2 regions of the Bacillus stercoris genome follow, and region 2 is predicted to be linked to the other one. Evidence: a T-box and tRNA genes for the amino acid it is inferred to sense, from the RefSeq annotation. Region 2 holds a T-box; the other holds one or more tRNA genes.
What was found. A T-box is a leader RNA that pairs with one kind of tRNA and senses whether it is charged. The one in region 2 lies ahead of tyrS (tyrosine--tRNA ligase), so its partner is inferred to be a tRNA-Tyr.
Positions count from the first base shown of each region.

Region 1: it has a tRNA-Tyr gene. The T-box ahead of tyrS (tyrosine--tRNA ligase) is inferred to sense a tRNA for this amino acid. The anticodon was not compared.

Region 1 covers NZ_CP121861.1:4,167,302-4,175,468, reverse strand. Annotated here, with positions in the region: gene amiE (N-acetylmuramoyl-L-alanine amidase) at 1-1,018, opposite strand, end outside; gene QA442_RS21505 (PTS transporter subunit EIIC) at 1,075-2,442, opposite strand; gene QA442_RS21500 (MurR/RpiR family transcriptional regulator) at 2,469-3,320, opposite strand; gene murQ (N-acetylmuramic acid 6-phosphate etherase) at 3,337-4,251, opposite strand; gene QA442_RS21490 (GNAT family N-acetyltransferase) at 4,361-4,843, opposite strand; gene QA442_RS21485 (2-thiouracil desulfurase family protein) at 4,856-5,311, opposite strand; tRNA gene QA442_RS21480 (tRNA-Glu) at 5,491-5,565, shown strand; tRNA gene QA442_RS21475 (tRNA-Val) at 5,569-5,644, shown strand; tRNA gene QA442_RS21470 (tRNA-Thr) at 5,649-5,721, shown strand; tRNA gene QA442_RS21465 (tRNA-Tyr) at 5,743-5,827, shown strand; tRNA gene QA442_RS21460 (tRNA-Gln) at 5,832-5,903, shown strand; gene sigW (RNA polymerase sigma factor SigW) at 6,133-6,696, shown strand; gene rsiW (anti-sigma-W factor RsiW) at 6,710-7,336, shown strand; gene cdaA (diadenylate cyclase CdaA) at 7,496-8,167, shown strand, end outside.
Region 2 covers NZ_CP121861.1:1,353,086-1,361,252, reverse strand. Annotated here, with positions in the region: gene rpsD (30S ribosomal protein S4) at 1-439, shown strand, start outside; gene sr7p (small protein SR7P) at 461-589, opposite strand; gene tyrS (tyrosine--tRNA ligase) at 721-1,989, opposite strand; T-box leader at 2,040-2,277, opposite strand; gene acsA (acetate--CoA ligase) at 2,332-4,050, opposite strand; gene acuA (acetoin utilization protein acetyltransferase AcuA) at 4,210-4,842, shown strand; gene QA442_RS07045 (acetoin utilization AcuB family protein) at 4,869-5,513, shown strand; gene QA442_RS07040 (acetoin utilization protein AcuC) at 5,510-6,673, shown strand; gene motS (flagellar motor protein MotS) at 6,684-7,412, opposite strand; gene motP (flagellar motor protein MotP) at 7,402-8,167, opposite strand, start outside.

The DNA.
Region 1 (8,167 bases), 1.5 Mb from region 2:
CTGTTTTCTGATCAAATAAAGAAATGTTTCGGTATGATCCTTTGTTTAACATGACTTGCAGCAGAATGGCCATATCATCTGCATTTGAGAACAATCCGGCATGGCCAGACACGCCATCCATTGAGTAAAACGCTTTTTCATCATGCACTTCTCCTTGCAGCGTGTTTGTGCGTATGTTAGGGAATTGAATAACGCCGTCACGTGTATTGCCCATGCGTTCAGTAGCTGCGAACTGCTTTGGTTTAAAGCCTTTTTGCAGCGGATTGTACAAGGTGTGCTTCAGCTTCAACGGCTTGTAGAGCTCTTGCTCCGCGTAGCCATCAAGCTGTTTTCCGGTGAGTTTTTCGACAATACAGCCGAGGAGCATATACCCAATGTCACTGTATACGTGTTTTGTCCCGGTTTGATAATCGAGCGGAATTTTCGTCAAATATTCAATCGTTTTGTCACGTTCCTGGGAATAGTATTTGCCGGCTTTTTCCGGCGTGTAAAAGTAAAAGCTTGATGGAAGCCCTGATTCGTGCTGAAGAACATCAATGACACGTATCTTGTTTTTTCCTTTTATGGGGTCTCCAGGCTGATCCTTGAAACCAGGCAAATATGCAGAAACTTTTTCATAGACGTCAAGTTTTCCTTGGCTGACTAAGCGCTGCAATGCAAAATTTGTGGCGTACATTTTTGTATTTGAGGCTAAGTCAAACATCGTGCGGGTTTTCATTTTTGCCGGATGGCGCAGCAGCTCTGATCCTTCGTACTTTTTACTGTAGCCGTATGCTTCTTTTTTTATGATGCGTCCATCCTTCACGACGACAAGAACGGCGCCTGGAAATCCTGCTGCAATATCCCGTTCTATCATCTGATCTACCTTCCTTAGCTTCTTCGTCGAGAATTGTGCAGTTGCTGCATTTATGGTTTTCGGCTCAACCAAGCTGTCTGCTGTTTGCGCGAAGGTTTCATTTGGCGCCAATATCGATAGGGTTAAAATGGCACTGAATAACAACAGTGTCTTTGTTTTCACAGGTTATCCCCTTTCTGTGCTTCTATCCCGTTTACTATCCCTAAAACAGAAACAATTTAATCGAACTGAGAAGCCATTTCATCTTTATATCCGAATGCATAGGTCAATAAAAAGCCGGCCGCGTAGGAAATGAAGAGCCCGACGATATACAGGATGATTTGCGAAGGCAGGACTAGAAAGGAAAGCGGCAGTCCGGAGACACCAATCGCAAAGGTGGCTACTTGAAAATAAGCTTGAAAGGCGCCGCCGATTCCAGCACCTAAGCATGCCGTTAAAAACGGACGGCCAAGCGGCAGCGTGACTCCGAAAATGAGTGGTTCCCCAATGCCGAGCAGGCCTGACGGAAGCCCGCCGGCGATTGCTTTTCTCAGTGTTGTTTTTTTCGTTTTCACGAAGACGGCAAAGGCCGCGCCTACCTGTCCTGCACCTCCCATAGCCAAAATAGGGAGCAGAGGATCATTGCCAATTGAATTGATCAGTTCCATGTGCACAGGCGTCAAGCCTTGATGCAATCCGGTTACGACGAGAGGAAGGAAGGTTGCGCCCAGAATAAAGCCCGCAGCGATGCCGCCGATGTCCAGGATGGACAGAAGGCCGGATGTAATGGCGTCAGAAATGAATCCGCCTAAAGGCATGAATACGACATACGTTACGATTCCGGTGATTAACAGTGAAACGGTGGGTGTGACAATGATATCGAGTGATTGAGGAATAAAGCGGCGAATAAATTGTTCGGTGTAAGCAATGAATATAGCAGCGAAAAGGACTCCGATCAGGCCTCCCCTGCCCGGAAGAAGCTCTTCTCCAAATAAACTGATCTTTGCGATCTCCGGATTGATAATCAAGATCCCGGCCAAAGCCCCAAGAGCGGGTGTCCCGCCAAATTCTTTTGAAGCGTTGATACCCACAAGAATGCCGAGATAAGTGAACAGCCCTGATCCGATGATTGTCAGGATAACAGCAATTTGTGATTCTGCAGAGAGCCAGCCGGCTTGAATACTTGCTTTGGTAATCCCGGTAATTAAACCGGAAGCGACAAGAGCCGGAATAAGAGGGATAAAAATGCTGGCGATTTTACGTAAGAAAAGTTTAAAAGGAGTGGCGTTCTTTCGATTGATATCGGCTTTCTTTTTGGCGGCTGCTTCATTCACATCGACACCTTCTTCAGCTGAGACGAGCTTGGAGAAAGCCGTTGTGACATGATTGACGACTCCTGTACCGAGGATGATTTGTAAGGTTTCAGCCTCAACGACCCCCAATACTCCGTCAAGCGCTCTTAAAGCCTGAGCATCTGCTTTGTTTTCATCGTAAGGTGTAATGCGCAGCCTTGTCATGCAATGCGTAAATGAGGATATATTGGATTTCCCCCCGCATAACTCGAGGATTTTCTTTGCGAGTTGATGGTAGTTATTTTCTTTGCTCATTAAAAACCCCTCCCCTTCAAGATGCTTTATTTTTTTCTCATAGATTGTATGGCTTCTCTTGTTTTATCGATATAGCTGGTTGTTTCTTCATATTGCTCAGCCGCCATGCCTAAAAACAATACATCTATCATAAAAAGCTGGGCGAGACGGGAGGAAGTGGCTGCACTTCGAATCAAGGCTTCGTTGGAATGGGCTGTATACAATGGGACGTCAGCCAGTGCGGAGACGGATGTCTGACTGAATTGTGTGAGGCTGATCGTTGTGATGCCTTTTTTCTTAGCCATGGCAAGCAGTTCAATGATTTCCTGCGTCTCTCCTGAGAACGAAATGGCGAATACGATGTCGTCTTTATCTGCATTTGCGATTAAAGATGCCACAAGATGAGTGTCTGTAAACGCGGTTGCTTGTTTATGAATGCGAAGCCACTTTTGCTGAGCGTCCTTGGCGACAATGCCGGAAGCCCCGACGCCGATAAAATGCACAGTGTGAGCTTTGAGAAGCAGAGAAACCGCTTGTTCCAGTTCTTTGTAGTCCATCAGGTCTGAAGTATCCTGAATGGCTTGAATGGCATTGCCGGCCGCTTTTTCGGAAATAGAGGGCAGCGGCTCGTGGGGAACAATATCACGGTAGCCCTGAAACGTAGGCTTTGCCAGATCGCCCGCTACTCTCATTTTTAAATCTTGAAATCCCTTTAATCCGAGTGATTTGCAGAGCCTGATGACGGCAGCGTCACTTGAATTGGCTAAGGTGCTGATTTCGCTGACGGTGCTTTCGATTGCTTTGTGTGGATGGGTTAGGATATAATCTGCAAGTTTACGCTCGGATGGAGGGAGTTTATGCTTCATTGATTGGATGATCGCTAAACCGCCTGTTGCCATTCTAGTTCTCTCCTTATCATGAATGGTAATTTTCGATTGCTTTATCAATGAAACCGTTTGCTTCATCGAGTAATGTCTTTGCTTGTTTCTGATCTGTGCTGGTTTTGAGCATAACGATTGCTGTTTTGACGTGATGATCGGCTTGTTCCAGGGTTTTCCTGGCTGTTTCGTATGAAACGTTTGTAAGGATTTGGATGATGCTGATGGCGCGTTCTTTTAGTTTTTTGTTGCTGACGTTGACGTCTACCATCAAGTTTTCGTAGACCTTGCCGATTTTTACCATTACAGCGGTAGATATCATGTTTAGAATCATTTTATGAGCGGTTGCAGCTTTCATACGTGTTGATCCTGTAATGGCCTCAGGTCCGACGACAACCTCAATGCTGTGGTCCGCATCCTTGCTGATGACGGAATTTTCATTGCAAGTAAGGGCGATGGTGTGCGCTCCGACTTCGCGGGCGTATCTTAGGGCGCCTGCGGCGTAAGGTGTACGGCCGCTTGCTGCGATGGCAATGACGGTGTCATTTGACGTGAGCTGTATGTTTCTTAAATCCTCAGCTCCTGCTTTTTCACTGTCTTCAATGCCCTCTGCTGCCTGTAAAAAGGCTTCGGGGCCTCCAGCCATGATTCCGATGACCTGATCAGGACTTACGCTGTAAGTGGGAGGACATTCAACAGCATCCATGATGCCGAGTCTGCCGCTTGTGCCTGCGCCTGTATATATGAGCCGGCCTCCATGTTGAAATGAATCATACGCGCAGTCTACAGCTGTTTTGATGTCGGGGAGAACCTCCTGAACGGCTGCAGCGACTTTCATATCTTCGTTGTTGATCATTTTGAGGATGCCGAGAGTGTTTGCTTTGTGGATTTCAACCGTTTGGCTATTGCGTGATTCCGTTGTAAGATGATGAAGGTTTAGTGATTCTGACATGAGGATGCCCCCTGTTTTAAAATGATATATCTCAATATTCAGTATATTCATTTCTGTTATGATATTTCAACTATGTTTTTACATTTTTGAAATTTTATTTCACTCAAGACTATAAGAAATGATGAAGGATCAACTGTTCTCCAAGCGGCCCGATTCTTCGCCGTCCTTTATCAAGGAACCCGCATTTCATATAAAGGTGTTTTGCGCGTATGTTCAGATGATTGACGGCCAAGATGATTTCGTCGCACCATGGAAAGTATCCGCTCACAAAAGAGGGAAGCAAAAGCATGGCTTTTTTCGCGTACCCTTTTCCGTGATGCACAGCGTTTAAAGACAGGGAGCTGAGCAGTAAAGCAAATGGATTGTTAGAATAGCAAGCTAGCGTTTCTTTTGATGCATGTAAAATGAAAAAACCGACTGGAAGGTCGTCTTTTAAGATGACAACCGGGTAGCGGTCCTGTATGCCCAGAGCCTGAGACAGCACCTCTTTTGGAAGGGAGGTGAAGCGTTTGTCATCGTTGGTGAGCGTGAATGATTGAAGCTCGGGCAAGTGTTCAGGCTTATAGAAGGATAAAGAAATGTCTTGAGTCATGGGGTGGCCTCCTTACAATATGTCGTCTAGCTGATTTTCTGAAATGACGCGGTAGCCCGCTTGTTTTAGCAGTGCGGCGGTTACTCCGCTGCCGGGGATTTTTTTGCCAGAGAATGTGCCGTTATAGATAAAGCCGCTTCCGCAAGATGGACTGTTTTCTTTTAATATGACGGCAGTGGCGTTGATTTCTTTTGCGTAAGCCAATGTTTTCGCGGCACCTTCCATATATAGCTCTGTGACATCTTCTCCTGAAGCTGTCACGATTTTTGCGGTTCCATTGAGGACATCCTCGCCGGTGCCTCCTATGATTTCTGCGGGTTCACGGGGGGTTGAAAAGCCGCCAAGAAGTTCAGGGCAAGCCATGACTGCTCTATTTTTAGCGACGAGTTTTCTGATTTTCTCAGACGCTGCGTGAGAGCCGTTATATCTGCACTCAATGCCTCCAAGGCAGGAACTGACTAGAATCATATTGGTTTCTCCTCTCTTGCTTTGCTTGTCTCTATCATAAAATAAATGACTTTAGTTGGGAGGCTTTTTCAGTTAAAAAAGGAGTTAAAAAGTTTGAAAATAAAAAATTTAATTTTTCTCTTTACAAACAGGGGGTGACCTGTATATAATAACTTTTGTCAGCTCGACGAGAACACAACGGCCCGTTGGTCAAGCGGTTAAGACACCGCCCTTTCACGGCGGTAACACGGGTTCGAATCCCGTACGGGTCACCATTTGGAGGATTAGCTCAGCTGGGAGAGCATCTGCCTTACAAGCAGAGGGTCGGCGGTTCGAGCCCGTCATCCTCCACCATCTTGCCGGTGTAGCTCAATTGGTAGAGCAACTGACTTGTAATCAGTAGGTTGGGGGTTCAAGTCCTCTTGCCGGCACTGTTTTTCTAAATTTAATGTGGAGGGGTAGCGAAGTGGCTAAACGCGGCGGACTGTAAATCCGCTCCCTCAGGGTTCGGCAGTTCGAATCTGCCCCCCTCCACCATTATTGGGCTATAGCCAAGCGGTAAGGCAACGGACTTTGACTCCGTCATGCGTTGGTTCGAATCCAGCTAGCCCAGTCACAGACACCTTTGACCAAAAGGTGTCTTTTTTCTTTTTTAAAATTCATTCCAACTTCTAACTGTTCAGTCTGTATAATAATTTTAAAAATATGTTAAGGTAGTTTATTCACGAATTACCATCTACACCCTGCCAAAAATTTGATAAACTTATTTTATAAAAAAATTGAAACCTTTTGAAACGAAGCTCGTATACATACAGACCGGTGAAGGCAGAGGTTAGATAAATATGGAAATGATGATTAAAAAAAGAATTAAACAAGTCAAAAAAGGCGACCAGGATGCATTTGCGGACATCGTAGATATTTACAAAGATAAAATTTATCAGCTTTGCTACCGTATGCTTGGCAATGTGCATGAGGCGGAGGATATTGCACAGGAGGCTTTCATCAGAGCGTACGTTAATATCGACAGTTTTGATATTAACCGGAAATTTTCAACTTGGCTTTATCGAATCGCGACCAATTTGACCATTGACCGCATTCGCAAAAAGAAGCCGGATTATTACCTCGATGCAGAGGTGGCTGGTACGGAAGGCTTGACCATGTATTCTCAAATCGCCGCAGATGGTGTTTTGCCTGAAGATGCAGTTGTGTCGCTGGAGCTCTCAAACACGATTCAGCAGAAAATTTTAAAGCTTCCTGACAAATACAGAACAGTCATCGTATTAAAGTATATTGACGAACTCTCATTAATTGAAATCGGGGAGATTCTAAACATTCCTGTGGGGACTGTGAAAACGCGGATTCACAGAGGCAGAGAGGCTCTTAGAAAACAATTAAGGGATCTTTAAGTGGGGTGATGAAATGAGCTGTCCTGAACAAATTGTGCAGCTTATGCATATGCATCTTGATGGAGATATCCTTCCAAAAGATGAACACGTATTAAATGAACATCTGGAGACATGCGAGACATGCAGAAAGCATTTTTACGAGATGGAGAAATCTATAGCGCTCGTACGGAGCACATCGCATGTCGAAGCCCCCGCGGATTTTACCGCTAATGTCATGGCAAAATTGCCTAAGGAGAAGAAAAGAGCTTCTGTGAAAAGATGGTTCAGAAGCCATCCCGTTATCGCAGCTGCTGCGGTATTCATCATTTTGATGGGCGGAGGTTTTTTTAACAGCTGGCATAATGACCACAATTTCAGCGTGTCCAAGCAGCCGAATCTTGTGGTTCATAACCATACTGTGACCGTGCCGGAAGGTGAGACGGTTAAAGGTGATGTCACTGTCAAAAACGGCAAGCTGATTATTAAAGGCAAAATAGACGGGGATGTAACCGTCGTGAACGGCGAAAAGTATATGGCCTCTGCTGGACAAGTCACCGGTCAAATTGAAGAAATCAATCAATTATTCGACTGGACATGGTACAAGATGAAGTCTGCGGGGAAAAGTGTACTCAATGCATTCAATCCGAACGGAGAAGAGTAAAGCGCGTTAGCCGCTTTGCTCTTTTTTTGCGGGCTGAGCGGCTGGCTCATTTCACTTGCTAAATCGATATGTGGTATAATGGGCTCGCTATGTAAAGTACATATGCGTAACACGTAAAACACAAAATACGAAATGACTGAAATCTTGGAGGACGAGGAAATGGCTTTTGAGGATATCCCTTTTTTGCAGTACCTCGGCAATGCCGTTGATATTCTCCTTGTTTGGTATGTGATATATAAATTGATTATGGTGATACGCGGCACGAAAGCGGTTCAGCTGTTAAAAGGAATTGTAGTCATCGTGCTTGTTCGTATGGCCAGCCAATATTTGGGCCTCAGCACACTTCAGTGGCTGATGGACCAAGCGATAACATGGGGATTTTTAGCAATTATTATTATCTTTCAGCCTGAGCTGAGAAGAGCGCTTGAACAGCTAGGCCGCGGCCGCTTTTTTTCAAGGAGCGGCACGCCTGTAGAAGAAGCGCAGCAGAAAACGATTGAGGCCATCACAAAAGCGATCAATTATATGGCGAAACGCCGTATAGGCGCCCTGCTGACCATTGAGCGGGATACTGGAATGGGGGATTATATTGAGACCGGCATACCACTGAATGCCAAAGTCAGCTCTGAGCTGCTGATTAATATTTTTATCCCAAACACCCCGCTTCATGACGGTGCGGTGATTATGAAGAATAATGAAATTGCCGCGGCCGCCTGTTATTTGCCGCTTTCTGAAAGCCCGTTTATTTCAAAAGAATTGGGCACGCGGCACAGAGCGGCTGTCGGCATCAGTGAGGTAACAGACAGTTTGACGATTATTGTGTCTGAAGAG
Region 2 (8,167 bases):
AAAGCTTCGTCACATGTACGGTGTAAACGAACGCCAATTCCGCACTTTGTTTGACAAAGCTGGCAAACTAGCTGGTAAACACGGTGAAAACTTCATGGTTCTTTTAGATTCTCGTCTTGATAACGTTGTGTACAAGCTAGGTTTAGCACGTACTCGCCGTCAAGCTCGCCAATTGGTTAACCACGGTCACATTCTTGTAGACGGAAGCCGCGTTGACATCCCGTCTTACCAAGTAAAGCCTGGTCAAACAATCGGTGTTCGCGAAAAATCAAGAAACCTTTCTATCATCAAAGAATCTGTTGAAGTGAACAACTTCGTTCCTGAATACCTTACTTTCGACGCTGAAAAGCTTGAAGGTACTTTCACTCGTCTTCCTGAGCGTTCTGAACTTGCTCCGGAAATTAACGAAGCGCTTATCGTTGAGTTCTACTCTCGTTAATCGTTTTAAAAACCCCTGCCGCTATGCGGTTGGGGTTTTTTTATCGTCTGTTTCGTCTTTCGCCTCTTGCTGGCCAACACTATCTTGCGCCTGCCGCTCCCAATAATCCCGCTGTATCCGTTCTTTAGCAATCGTGCACATGAGATTCACGCTTTAGCGCTCCTTTCTTTTAAAAGGTGATGTGGTTGATCGTGTTTGCCCTATCTAATATACTCTTTTCCTTTCATTCCTATGCGGTAAACAAAAAGATCCTTTGCCTTCAGTGGCAAAGGATCTTTTTCTTATTTATATGTCACAAGGAAGTATTTTTTCTTCCCGCGGCGCAGAACAGTAAATTGATTTTCGATGCGGTCTTCAGCCGATAGGGTATAATTTATTTCTGTCTGGCGTTCGCCGTTAATGTAAACAGCTCCGTTTTGGATGTCTTCACGCGCTTGACGTTTAGAAGGAGATAATTTAGATTGCACCAACACATCTACAAGTGAAAGCTCTTGGCTGCTGTCAACTTCCATAGAAGGAACATCTTTAAAGCCTACCTTTACGTCTTGAGCGGAAAGCTCTTTAATATTGCCGCTGAACAGCGCTTGGGAGATGTTGATGGCTTGCTCCAGCGCCTCGCGTCCGTGAACAAGCGATGTCACTTCTTCTGCCAGGCGTTTTTGCGCTTCACGTTTTTCCGGCGCTGTTTCTGTTTTTTCAGCGTATGCTTCAATTTCCTCTTTTGATAGGAACGTAAAGTATTTCAAGTATTTGATAACATCACGGTCATCTGTGTTGATCCAGAATTGATAGAATTCATATGGTGATGTTTTTTCCTTATCAAGCCAGATCGCGCCGCCTTCCGTTTTTCCGAACTTCGTGCCGTCTGCTTTTGTGACAAGCGGAATCGTAAGGCCGAACGCTTTTGCTCCTTCTTCTTCTGATTTTCTGATCAGTTCAAGACCCGCTGTGATGTTGCCCCACTGATCGCTACCGCCGATTTGCAGTTTACAGTTTTTGTCTCTGTAAAGATTTAAGAAATCATAAGATTGAAGAATCATGTAGCTGAATTCCGTATACGAGATGCCGGATTCGATTCTTGAGCTGACCGTGTCTTTTGCCAGCATGTAATTGATGCCGAAATTTTTACCGACATCACGAAGGAAATCGATCACATTCATTTTGCCGATCCAGTCAAAGTTGTTTGCGATGACAGCTGGGTTTTCTGCTGCGTCAAAATCTAGAAATCTGGACAGCTGGTTTTTGATTTTTTGGGACCATTCGGAAACGATGTCAGCAGTGTTTAAAGTACGCTCTGCTTTTTTTCCGCTTGGATCACCTATGAGGCCCGTAGCGCCGCCCACAAGTGCAATCGGATGATGCCCTGCAAGCTGAAAACGGCGAAGTGTTAAAATAGGCAGCAAGTGTCCGATATGCAAGCTGTCTGCTGTCGGATCAAAACCTGAGTACAAGCGGATCTTTTCTTCATTCAGCTGTTTATTTAATCCCTCTTCATCTGTCATTTGCTGAATCAATCCGCGGAAGGATAAATCTTCAAGTAAGTTTGTCATAAGATAAAGCTCCTTTTTTGATTAAAATAAAAAACGCCCCTTCGTTTACACGAAGGGACGATTGATTATCGCGGTACCACCCTACTAATAAGAGAATGCAAAACATTCGTCTTATCACTTTGCCTGATAACGGATCAGGTCCGTTCTTTCACTACTGAAAGCCTGGCCGGCTTTGTTTGCAAAAGCGGTTCATGAGTGTATTCGATATATCCGTCTGTGCTGATTTTCACCGGCCATCAGCTCTCTGGAACGTAAGGATATTCTACTTGTCTCAATCTTTACCTTTTCATATGAAGCTATATCATTTTTAACATAAATAAAATCCCGTGTCAACGCCGCCTTTTAATCCTCCATCGTTGACAGATCACCGGCTGGGAGATTAAGCTCCCATGCCTTCAGCACGCGTCTCATGATCTTTCCGCTTCGGGTTTTCGGAAGCTTATCTTTAAATTCAATCTCACGCGGAGCCGCATGGGCTGCAAGACCCTGCTTTACAAATAGGCGGATCTCTTCTTTCAGTTTGTCAGACGGCTCAAATCCTTCCCTGAGTGCAATAAAGGCTTTAATGATTTCTCCCCGTACCGGATCAGGCTTTCCGATTACACCTGCTTCTGCAATAGCCGGGTGTTCGACAAGCTTGCTCTCCACTTCAAATGGGCCTACGCGCTCACCGGAGGTCATGATGACGTCATCTACTCTGCCTTGGAACCAGAAGTATCCTTCTTCATCCATGTAAGCAGAATCACCAGACACATACCAGCCGCCCGGCATGAAATACGATTCATACTTTTCAGGGTTATTCCAAATGGTATGCATCATGGAAGGCCAGCCCTTTTTGATAGCGAGATTGCCCATTCGGTATGGCGGAAGCTCATTTCCTTGATTGTCAACGATCGCAGCCTCCACTCCCGGAATCGGCTTACCCATCGAACCGGGTTTAATATCCATGCAAGGATAATTGCAGATGAGCTGACTGCCCGTTTCGGTCATCCACCATGTATCATGGATTCGTTTGTTAAAAACTTTGTGTCCCCATCTGATGACCTCCGGATTTAGCGGCTCACCAACACTGAGTACATGCCGGAGTGAGGTTAGATCATATTTCGCAGCCATTTCATCTCCCGCTCCCATCAGCATCCGAAAAGCGGTCGGCGCGCTGTACCAGACATTGACGCCAAGCTGTTCAATCGTTCCATACCAGCTTTCCGGGCTGAAACGTCCGCCGACGATGACATTTGTCACCCCGTTCAGCCACGGTGCAAAAATGCCGTATACCGTACCTGTCACCCAGCCTGGATCAGCTGTGCACCAATAAATGTCTTCTTCCTTTAAATCAAGGACCCACTTTCCTGTTTGGTATTGCTGAATCATCGCTTCATGGACATGCAGTACGCCCTTTGGCGTTCCAGTGGAACCTGATGTATAGTGAAGCAGAAAACCATCTTTTTTATCCATCCATTCGATATCCAGTCTTGTGCTCTCCTGTTTCGCTGCTTCATCATAATTGATGAGGTTTGTGCCGTTCTCAGCCTCTCCGCCGACTACGAATATATGCTGCAAGTGAGGCAGTTTGTCTGCCGGTATCCTCTCCAGCAGCTCAGGCGTTGTGACAACAACCTTTGCCTCACTGTTTTCAAGCCGGTCCTTCACCGCTCCCTCCATAAATGCTTCGAACAGCGGCCCGGCGATGGCGCCAATTTTGATAGCGCCAAGCATAATAAAATAAAGCTCGGGTGATCTCGGCATAAAAATAAAAACGCGGTCCCCTTTTTCCACATTTCCATACCGTCTCAGCACATTCCCGGCTCTGTTTGATTCTTCCTTCATTTCTTTAAATGTGTATTTTTCATCCCGTTTTGCGTCTTTATAATAAAGTGCTACTTTGTTTTTTCGAAACGATTCGGCATGGCGGTCAATCGCTTCATACGCCGCATTCAGTTTCCCTGTCTCATGCCAAGAGAAATGTTTCTCTGCCTCGGCCCAATCAAAATGCCGGTACGTTTCTTCATAGTTTTTTAAGTTATGATCCCCCTCTATTGCTGGTAACGCTTTCAAATTCATGCCCAAACATCCCCCTTTGCTGAAGTTGTCACAATTATTATAGTATAAATTCATATTCTTCTCAATTTTTAAAATATAAACCATGTTGAAAACGCTTTATATTTTGGTATTCTTAAAGAAGGCATGTATTTTTATAAGAATTGATGGGACGGTGAATTAGTGGAACATCATAAAACATACCATTCAGCAAACATCAAAACAGCAACCGGCTCTTTACAGATAGAAGGGCCTGTCTCTCCAGAGGATTTGGCAGGTTATGAGTTTCATAAAGATTTAACCGCATTTCGCCCGCCTCGCGAGCAGCATGAAGCGCTAGTCGATATTGCAGGCCTTCCAGAAGGGCGCATTATTATTGCCAGAGACGGCCGAACCATTGTCGGCTATGTCACGTATTTATATCCTGACCCGCTCGAAAGATGGTCTGAAGGAAATATGGAGGATTTGCTTGAGCTCGGAGCCATCGAAGTAGCGCCGGACTATCGGGGATGCGCTGTCGGAAAGACCCTTCTGGCCGTCAGCATGATGGATGAACAAATGGAAAACTATATTGTGATGACAACAGAATATTACTGGCATTGGGATTTGAAAGGGATGAAAAAAGATGTGTGGGAATACAGAAAGATCATGGAAAAGATGATGAATGCAGGCGGATTGGTCTGGTTTGCAACGGATGAGCCGGAGATCAGCTCCCACCCTGCAAACTGTCTGATGGCCCGCATCGGAAAAAACGTCAGCCAAGAATCAATTGAACAATTTGACAGGCTCCGTTTTTATCATCGTTATATGTATTAACTGACACTGACAAAGGGGAAAAAATAATGATTGTTGAGCAAATCATGAAAAGAGATGTCATTACATTAACGAAGACGGATACGCTTGAAACAGCAATATGCAAACTGAAGGAATTCCATATCAGGCATCTGCCTGTTGTAGATGAAGAACGACACGTGATCGGCATGATTACAGACAGAGACATGAAACAGGCGAGCCCCAGTATTTTTGAAGAAAACAAACGAAGCCTATTTCTCACACGAAGCGTAGATTCAATTATGAAAAAAGAGGTCGTCTGCGCCCACCCGTTAGATTTTGTCGAAGAAATATCTGCGGTGTTCTACGAGCATGGCATCGGCTGCCTTCCAGTCGTACAGCATCAAAAATTAGTAGGCATTTTGACAAAAACCGATTTGCTGCGGACGTTTGTCAAATTGACAGGCGCTGACCAGCCGGGCTCGCAAATTGAAATAAAAGTAAACGACATCACCAAAAGCCTCGCTGAGATCAGCAGCCTTTGCCAAGACCTTCAAGTGAAAATATTAAGCGTGCTTGTTTATCCGCATGACGATCCCGGTGTAAAAGTGCTCGTCTTCCGTGTAAAAACGATGAATCCGCTGCCGTTTTTGCAGGAACTGCAAAGAAATGGGCACCACGTCGTATGGCCGTCAGAGCAAAGGGATCTGCTATGAGAGACAGTGTATTTATCTATTCTCCATCCTATCAAACCTACATGTTTCATCAAGAGCATCCCTTTAATCAGCAGCGGGTTCTGTTAACATATGATTTGCTTCAGACGATCAATGCCTTTGATGATGGAGACATTGTCAGTCCCAGACTCGCCTCAGAAGAGGAGCTAGCCCTTGTCCACACGGATGATTACATTCAGGCCGTAAAGCTTGCGGGCGCCGGAAAGCTTCCCGCTGAAGAAGGAGAAAGCTACGGGCTCGGCACTGAAGATACACCCGTCTTTGCCGGCATGCACGAAGCGGCATCACTCTTGGTCGGCGGCACTTTAACGGCCGCAGACTGGGTCATGTCAGGACAAGCCCTGCATGCGGCAAACCTTGGTGGAGGGCTTCATCATGGCTTTCGCGGGAGAGCCTCAGGGTTTTGCATATACAACGACAGCGCTGTGGCGATTCAATATATCCAGAAAAAATACAGCGCCAGAGTGCTTTATATTGATACAGACGCCCACCACGGGGACGGTGTGCAATTTACATTTTACGATAATCCTGACGTATGCACGCTGTCCATTCATGAAACAGGAAGGTATTTATTCCCCGGAACCGGCCAGATCCAGGAAAAAGGCAGCGGAAAAGGATATGGCTATTCCTTTAATATCCCGCTTGACGCTTTTACAGAGGATGATTCTTTTCTTGAAGCTTACCGGACAGCAGTTTCAGAAGTCGCCGCGTATTTCGAGCCCGATGTCATTATCAGCCAAAACGGCGCCGATGCCCATTACTACGACCCGCTGACGCATTTATCAGCAACAATCAATATATACGAAGAAATTCCCCGGCTTGCACATACTTTGGCTCACCAATATTGCGGAGGGAAATGGATTGCAGTCGGAGGCGGCGGATATGATATTTGGCGAGTTGTCCCCCGCGCCTGGGCCAGAATATGGCTTGAAATGAAGGGGATTGATCCGGGACACGAGATCCCGCCGGAATGGATCGCTAAATGGCAAAAACAATGCCCCGTCGCCCTGCCGTCCAGCTGGAGCGATCCGGCTGATTTATATCCTCCGATTCCCCGCAAACCTGAAATTACAGAAAAAAATGCCCAAACCGTCAGCAAAGCATTATATGCGATACGGTCCGAGCAACAACGAACAAAGTAAAAAACGACCTTCACGAAGAGGTCGTTTTTGATTTTTTGATGACGATTTCCACACGTCGGTTTTCTTTCATGTGTTCGTTTGTCTTATTGTCCTTTACAGGCTTTGTATCCGCATAACCGACAGCAATAAAGCGCTTCGAAGGAAGTTTTTCTTTTGATGTGAAGTATTGAATCACTCCGCTTGCCCGTGCTGCTGATAGCTCCCAGTTCGACGGATATCGGTATGTCGAAATGTTTCGGCTGTCTGTATGGCCTTCGACTTGAATGTCATTTGGAATGGTTTGAAGAAGTACGGCGATTTGGTGAAGAAGTGTTTCAGCATTTTTCAGCACCTTTGCCTCACCTGTATCAAACAGCACCGCCTCCTGCAGAACGAGCACGACACCGCGTTCATCCCGTTTGGCTGTCATTTGGGCCTTCAAGTGATTGTCTTTTATATATGTATTTACTTTCTTGAGAAGCTGATCCTGCTGATCCGCTTGCTTCTTCGCATCGGATGGAGGTGTTTTCTTTTTTTCTATGGACGTTTGGTCCGGCTGAAGCCCGCCGCCATCCTTCTGAATCGAATCGACTGCCGCTTTAAATTTTTGAAGATCGATTTGGGACATTGAAAAAAGCAAAATAAAGAACACAAGGACCAGGGTGATCAAATCTGTAAAGGTAACCATCCAGCTGGATGAAGATTGACTGTTTTTCCCGTTTCCATTCCTTCTTTCAAAACGTTCTCTTCTAAGCTTCATGTATAGATCCCTTTTTTGTTTTTACTTGATTCGGCTGTTTCTGCCATTCTTCCCGTGAACTGAAAACGACCAGCTGGCTTTCAAGGTTGCGCGGGTTTTTTCCGGATTGAACACCGATAATCCCTTCCACCATTACCTGTTTGATGAAAATTTCACTTTCTGTTTTCTCTTCAAGCTTTGCCGCGATTGGGTTGAAGACCATATTGGCCAGTAATGAACCATATAAAGTCGTCAGAAGCGCAACTGCCATATTCGGTCCGAGCATATGCGGATCATTTAAGTTTTTGAGCATCAGCACGAGCCCGACGAGTGTTCCGATCATTCCCCACGCCGGAGCAAATTCTCCCGCTTTTTCAAAAACACGCCGTCCTTTGCGGTGCCGTTCCTCCATTGCTGCGATTTCTGAATCCATGACAAGCCGAATCGTTTCTTCATCCCAGCCGTCAATTGCTAAAAGCAGCCCTTTTTTCAAGAATGGATCTTTGATTCCCCGAGCCTGATCATCCAATGATAAAAGCCCATGTTTACGCGCGTGATCGGAAAGGGAGACAAAGGTTTTCACAAGATCTTTCACATTGTCTTCCTGGCGGATGAATGCCTGCTTTAATACAGAGGGCGCTTTTTTCAGCTCTCTTGGCGGAAAACTGATAAAAACAGCGGCGCATAGTCCCCCTGTTACGATGAAGAAAGAGGTTAGATCAAGAAAAGAGCGGAAACCGCTTACTCCCGATCCCGAAATAATCCCGATAACAATA